One region of the Brachybacterium ginsengisoli genome, then DNA from elsewhere that is predicted to be linked to it. Evidence: predicted binding sites of a transcription regulator. Region 1 holds the regulator's gene; the other holds the start of a gene.
The links. Region 1 encodes LexA, which represses DNA repair genes until DNA is damaged. Its sites were predicted from a motif close to TCGAACANNTGTTCGA; they were not measured.

Region 1 (3,401 bases):
GCGTGGGCCGGCCTCGACGTGGGCAGTCCCTTCGAGTACCGGCGCCAGGGAATCCTCTACACCGCGAGTCATCTGCCGCAGCCCGGTCGGGACGGTCCCTCGCCGGCGATGCTGGACCATCTCACCGAGCTCGTCGAGGCCTCCCGCGGGGGAGCGCTGTGCCTGTTCTCCTCGCGGCGCGGCGCCGAGCTCGCGGCCGAGCACGTCCGCGCCCGCCTGGATCTCACCATCGCCGTGCAGGGCGAGGACTCGATGACGAATCTGGTGCGCACCTTCCGCGAGGAGGAGGACGCGAGCCTCTTCGGAACCCTCACCCTGTGGCAGGGCGTGGACGTGTCGGGACGGTCGCTGCGGCTGGTCACCATCGACCGGATCCCGTTCCCGCGCCCCGACGACCCGCTGACGGCCGCGCGCCAGGAGAGGATCGGCCGCCGGGGCGGGAACGGCTTCATGTCGATCTCCGCGCAGCACGCCGCCCTGCTGCTCGCCCAGGGCGCCGGGCGCCTGATCCGCGCGGACGCGGACCGCGGGATGGTCGCGGTGCTCGACCCGCGCCTGTCGACCGCTCGCTATGGAGGGTTCCTGCGCGAGTCGATGCCGCCGCTGTGGCCGACCACGGATCCCGAGGTCGCCCTGGCGGCGCTGCGCCGCCTCGCCGAGGCCTGATCCGCCGTCGTCGGTCCGGTCGACGCCCGGTCCCACGAGGTCCGATCCACCGAGGCCTGACGCGACGACGCCGCGGCCGCCCTCAGCGGGCGGCCGCGGCGTCGTCGGACGAGCGGGTGCGGGTCGTCAGACCGCTCGCAGCACCGCCACGACCTTGCCGAGGATCTCGGCGTGATCGCCGAGGATCGGGGCGAACGACGGATTGTGCGGCATCAGCCAGACGTGGTCGTCGCGCTGGACGAAGGTCTTGACCGTGGCCTCGCCGTCGATCATCGCCGCCACGATCTCGCCCTTCTCGGCGGTGTTCTGGGAGCGCACGACCACCCAGTCGCCATCGCAGATGGCCGCGTCGATCATCGACTCGCCGACCACCTGGAGAAGGAAGAGGTCGCCGTCGCCCACGAGGCGCTGGGGGAGGGTGAAGACATCCTCGACCTGCTCCTCGGCGGTGATCGGGACGCCGGCGGCGATCCTGCCCACCAGAGGGACCGTCACGGAGTTCGGGATGATCTCGGGCTCCGGGGCGGAGGACGGGGGAGCCGGGGTGTCGTCCGCATCGGGCATGACGACCTCCATCGCCCGCGGGCGCTTCGGGTCGCGCCGCAGGAACCCCTTGCGCTCGAGGGACTGCAGCTGGTGCGCGACGGAGGACGAGGAGGTCAGGCCGACCGCGTCGCCGATCTCGCGCATCGTGGGGGGGTAGCCGTGGGTGGCCACCGCGTCGTTGATCGTCTCGAGGATGAGCCGCTGGCGCCGCGTGAGCCCCGAGGTGCGCTCGTCGGACGGAGCATCCTCGCGCAGCGGAATCGGCTTGGGGGTGCTCGGCGTCATCGTGCGGCCTCCTGGCGTCGTCTGTCGGACCCGTGCGGTTCCGTTGTCCTGTGACCCAGCGTAGGGCGGCGTTCACCAGAAGCCAAACATATGTTCGATGTTTCTGTTGCGTGTCGCGGACGCCCCGGGTTACAGTCGCACAGACATTCGATCGAACAGGAGTTCGGATATGCGTACCGATACCGCCACGCTGCTTCCCTTCCCGGCGCAGGAGTCGACCCGTGATGGGGCCGCTCCTCGAGCGCGCGTTCGACTCGAACCGACCCGTCGCGGTCGCGCGCTGCTGACCGCCGCCGCCTTCGTGCTCGGCCTGATCGTGGCCGCCGCCGTGCTGCTCGTCGTCGCGCTCCCGGCGCTCGCGGGCACCGAGGGCGATCAGCCCGTCACGATCACCGTCCAGGACGGCGACACCCTCTGGGGCTATGCCGAGCAGTACGCCCCCGAGGGCATGGGCGCCCAGGAGTACGTCGCCGAGCTGCGTGCCGAGAACCAGCTGCCCACCGGTCGCGTCACCGCAGGCCAGCAGATCGAGCTGCCCGTCCTGGAGGACTCCGCCCGCTGAGCGGACGAGGGTGCCGGTATTCTGGGCGGATGCACTGCCCGTTCTGCCGCCACCCCGACTCCCGCGTCGTCGACTCGCGCACGTCCGACGACGGTGCGACGATCCGCCGTCGCCGGCAGTGCCCGAACTGCTCCCGCCGCTTCTCGACCTCGGAGACAGCCTCCCTCTCCGTCCTCAAGCGCTCCGGCGTCAGCGAGCCGTTCAGCCGGGCCAAGGTGATCTCCGGGGTCCGCAAGGCGTGCCAGGGACGGCCGGTCAGCGATGATCAGCTGGCGATGCTGGCCCAGCGGGTCGAGGAGAGCATCCGCTCCAGCGGCCAGGCCGAGATCGACGCCCATCAGGTGGGGCTGTCGATCCTGCAGCCGCTCCAGGAGCTGGACGTCGTCGCCTATCTGCGCTTCGCGAGCGTCTATCAGGGCTTCGACACCCTCGAGGACTTCGAGTCGGCGATCGCGCGTCTCCGCGCCGAGGCCAAGCAGAACGGGGAGTCGGTCCCCGAGTCGGCGGGCTGAGGCCCTCCCGGGGTCGATCGCGAGGATCCGCCCTCGCCCGAGGCGGATCGAGGGAGATCGGTTTCCTCCCAAATCGCGGATCTGGCGCGGAGTGCCCTGCGGTTGTGCTTAAGATATCCCTCGTGCGCTCACGCAGCGCACACCTGATCGGCGGTCGTGGAGGGGAAGCCACGGCCGCCGATCCCTGTTCCGGGACCGCCGGCCGTGAGGCTCACCCGGCGATGCCGGCAGGCAGCACCTGGGCGTGGACCACACCGAGATGCTGGGTGGAACGGCTCATCGCGACATAGAGGTCGCCGGCGCCGTGGGCGGCGATCAGCTCGGCCGGCTCCACGAGCACCACCGCGTCGAACTCGAGGCCCTTGGCGTCCTGGGCGGTCATCACGGCGATCTCGTCGTCCACCCCCGCGGAGCCCGCGCCCACCGAGGGCAGGCCGCTGCGTGATCGCAGGGCCGCGGCGAGGGCGTCGACCCGCTCCTGCGCCGCGATGACGGCGATCCGACCCAGACGCTCCTCATGCACTGCCGCCACGGCATCGGTCGTGCGTGCCGTGAGCTCAGTGGCCGTGGTCCGCTCGATCAGTGGGTCGCGGTCGCCCTCTCGGACGGAGCTCACCGCGGTCACCGGCAGGTCGTGCGCCTGTGCCATCGCCACGGCCCGGTCCATGATCCGGCTCGGGGTGCGGTAGTTGACGGTGAGGTGCTCGACCTGGAGACGGTCCTGGATGTACGGGGCGAGGGCGGCCGACCAGGAGTCGGTGCCGCCGGCGGAGGAGGTCTGGGCGACGTCGCCCACCACCGTGAAGGACTTGGTGGGCGCGCGCCGCATG
Region 2 (3,401 bases), 920 kb from region 1:
TGCGGCGCACCGCGGCGGAGCTCGGGCTCGCCGACCGCCTGGACGTCCGCGCCGGCAGGGCGACGACCGCCGCGTCCTCCCTCTCCGGTCACGGCGCGAGCCTCGTCTTCCTGGACCCGCCCTACGACGTGCCCACCGAGGCGCTCGAGGAGCTGCTGCTCACGCTCCGTCCGGCGCTGGAGGATGAGGCGCTCGTCGTGATCGAGCGCTCCTCGCGCACCCGCCCGATCGCCTGGCCCGAGGGCTGGGGCGACGACGGCACCAAGTCCTACGGAGAGACGGTCCTGCAGTTCGGCGGGCCCGCCTGAGGGGCGGGCTCATCGGGTCATACGGATCTCGCGGAGGTCGCCGAGAGCGGCATCGACCGTCAGTACTCCGTCGGCGCGGAAGCCCTCCTTCTCGTAGAAGCGCCTCGCCCGGGGGTTGTCCTCGACCACCCAGAGGTAAGCCGGACGATCCTGCAGCAGGTCCCGCACCAGGGCCTGCGCGAGACCGGTGCCGTGGAAGGCGGAGTCGACGTTCAGCGCCTGGAGCTCGAGCGGACGCGGCGCCTCCTCGTCCCGCGAGGGACCGACCGTGAGGAAGCCGACGGGCGCGCCGTCCGGCCCGCGCCCGATTCGGAGCCGTTCGGAGAGCTGCGCCGACGACCGCTGCTCGAGCGTCCGATGCCACATCGTGCGGCGCGAGGCGAGCTCGTCGGCGCCGAGCGCATGCTCCGGGAGGATCCCTGTGTAGGCCTGCCGCCACACCCGGTGGTGGAGCTCGGCGAGAGCATCGGCGTCCTCGGGCGTCGGCAGGTCAAGCGTGAAGGCGGGGGCCGGAGCGGGAGTCATCGCCTCAGGGTAGGGGTCGACAGATACGTCGTCCACAATATTCCGAGAGGTATTGCGGGGCGACCGGACATGTGTATTCAGCGGGTTCCGATTCTGACCTCGAAGTTCACTGCAACCGTCAGCGGTCTGCGCTCAGGTTGTGGTGCTGCACGGCGGGCACAGTGCCAGGTGACCGATGGGTATCCACAGAATGTGCGTTCCTTGTGGAAGAGTCGACCTTTCCTCCACAGGCATTGGTTATCCGCATTCTGAGGGGATCTCCGTCGATTCCTGGTGCACGTCGAACAGGTGATCCAAATTGAGGTGAGGATCGACGGAGGGCGGCCCGGTCCAGCGGTACTCGACGGAGAGCAGAGAGGGGGCGTCATGGGGGAGCTCATCGAGCGTTCCGAGGGGCGGCTCCGGCCGGCGGCGTCTCCCCGCCCCTCGCGGCCTCGAGGGATCTCCCCGTCGTCAGGTCCCTCCGCGCCCACCGGCCCGCCCCGCGCCGTCGTGCGGGCTCGTCGGCCCCTCACCCCGCAGGCGCTCGTCGAGCGCGCCGATGTCGTACTCCGCAGCGTCGAGGCGGAGACCGTGCTGCGGATCCATCGGCGCCGACGGGAGCTGCAGGCCGCCCTCTACGTCGACGAGATGCACGACCTCGCCTCGCTCTGGTCCGAGGGCGACGAGCACGACGAGAAGACCCTCCATGCCCTCGCCGCCGCGGCGGCGCTCCGGGTGAAGCTCCCGCGCGGCGAGGACCGGCTGCGCGATGCGCATGTCGCGGTCGAGCATCTCCCGGCCTGCTTCGCCCGCGCAGGTCGTGGCGAGCTCCCCATCGACTGGTTCGAGTGGCTGATCCGCAGCGTCCTGCGGCTCGCTCCCGCCCAGCGCCTCCAGGTCGACGAGCGCGTGGCGGCCTGGCAGCTCGAGGCGATCGACGTCGAGCGCTTCTACAGCGACCTGCGCATCCTCGTCGAGTGGTTCGGTCGCGCCGCTGTCCAGGAGAGCCCCGAGGAGCAGCGTGGCGTGCACCTCCAGCCCTCGTCGGACAGCGATGGAACAGCCTGCCTCATGATCCGCGGCCCCCTCCCGGAGCTCGCCGCCTTCGGCCATCGCCTCGACGCCGCCGCCCGCACCGTGCAGGACGCCCAGCGTCGCGCGCTCCGCGACGGAACCCCCATCCCCTTCGATCTCGACGGTGACGTCGCGAGACAGGGAGAGCACATGTCTCTCGAGGCGCTCCGCTATGAGGTCGCGCTGCGCTCCGCACTGACCACGGGCGCTGTGGAGGTGCCCGAGCCGAGCTTCCGGATCTCGGTCGTGGTGCCGGTCCTCACGCTGCTGGGCCTCTCCCACGCCCCGGCGACCCTGGACGGCACGATCCCGATCCCGGCCCGGATGGCGCGCCGCCTGGTGGCTCAGGCGCCCGCCTTCGAACGGGTGCTCACCGACCCGATCTCCGGCGCGTACCTCGCCTCCGCCTCGCGCACCTACCGGCCCACCGCCGCGATGGCCGAGCACCTGCGGCTGATCGACCCGATCTGCGCCGTCCCCACCTGCAGCCGCAACGTCATGACCATCGGCGAGGCGGACCGCATCGAGGAGTTCGACCTCGAGCATCCCGCTCGAGGCGGACCAACCTCCCTCGACAACCTCCACCGCCTGTGCCGACGGCACCATCGGCTGGAGACCACCGGCGGGCTCGATCCGCAACGGGACCCCCGCACCGGCGCCACCCGCTGGCGGATCGGCGACGCCGCGGTCAGCGAGGTCGCCGGGAACACGGATCTGGTCACCAGGGAGCTCGGAGCACGGCTCGAGCGAGCCTGGGAGCAGCACCAGGCAGATGTCGAGGTCGACGCGCTCACGCGCCTCGGCGTCCTCGACGAGTCGCCCGCAGAGATCGCGGATCGCGAAGAGGCCCACCGGTGGGGGATGCACCTCATGGAGCACTAGTCCCGCCCGGAGTACGACGAGGCCGATGACCCCGATCCCCCTCCGCTCCACCCCCTCCCGCATCACGCCCCGCCGCCGTTCTGACCGGCGGACTACGCTGGCCCGGTGAAGATCGCGCTCTCCGACCTCGACTGGCCCCGCCGCACCGACCGGCTCGAACTGCGACCGGGGCGGCCGGAGGACGCCGCGGCGATCTGGCCCTGGTACCGCCTGCCCGAGGTGCAGAAGTGGACCACCACGCTCAGCCCCACGCTCGAGGCGCATCAGCAGTGGTGGGACGGGACTCTCGACAGTTGTGTGGTGGGCCTCCTCGACGGCGCGATCGTCGCCAGCGGCAAGGCCGAGGTCCAGGACGCCTGGTCCCAGGCGGACATGCGGGAGCAGGCCGCCGGACAGCAGGCCGAGATCGGCTGGGTGCTGGATCCGACGGTGCACGGACGCGGCCTCGGCACCGAGTTCGCCGCCGCCCTCCTCGACCTCGCGATCGACGACCTCGGGGTCCGGCGCGTGGAGGCGGCCTGCTTCGCGGAGAACCTCGCCTCACGACGCGTCATGGAGAAGATCGGCCTGCGCCACGAGGGCACCTTCCGCGAGGAGTCGCTCCACCGCAGCGGTCGCTGGCTGGACGGC

Region 2: the regulator LexA is predicted to act here: its motif matches at 1,114-1,129, upstream of CFK41_RS07435 (HNH endonuclease signature motif containing protein).

Annotation. Positions count from the first base shown of each region.
Region 1 is NZ_CP023564.1:2,599,133-2,602,533, reverse strand. Features, by position in the region: gene CFK41_RS11595 (ATP-dependent DNA helicase) at 1-666, shown strand, start outside; gene lexA (transcriptional repressor LexA) at 793-1,497, opposite strand; gene CFK41_RS11585 (LysM peptidoglycan-binding domain-containing protein) at 1,667-2,059, shown strand; gene nrdR (transcriptional regulator NrdR) at 2,089-2,571, shown strand; gene CFK41_RS11575 (HelD family protein) at 2,783-3,401, opposite strand, start outside.
Region 2 is NZ_CP023564.1:1,676,824-1,680,224, forward strand. Features, by position in the region: gene rsmD (16S rRNA (guanine(966)-N(2))-methyltransferase RsmD) at 1-308, shown strand, start outside; gene CFK41_RS07430 (GNAT family N-acetyltransferase) at 318-833, opposite strand; gene CFK41_RS07435 (HNH endonuclease signature motif containing protein) at 1,200-2,771, shown strand; gene CFK41_RS07440 (GNAT family N-acetyltransferase) at 2,877-3,401, shown strand, end outside.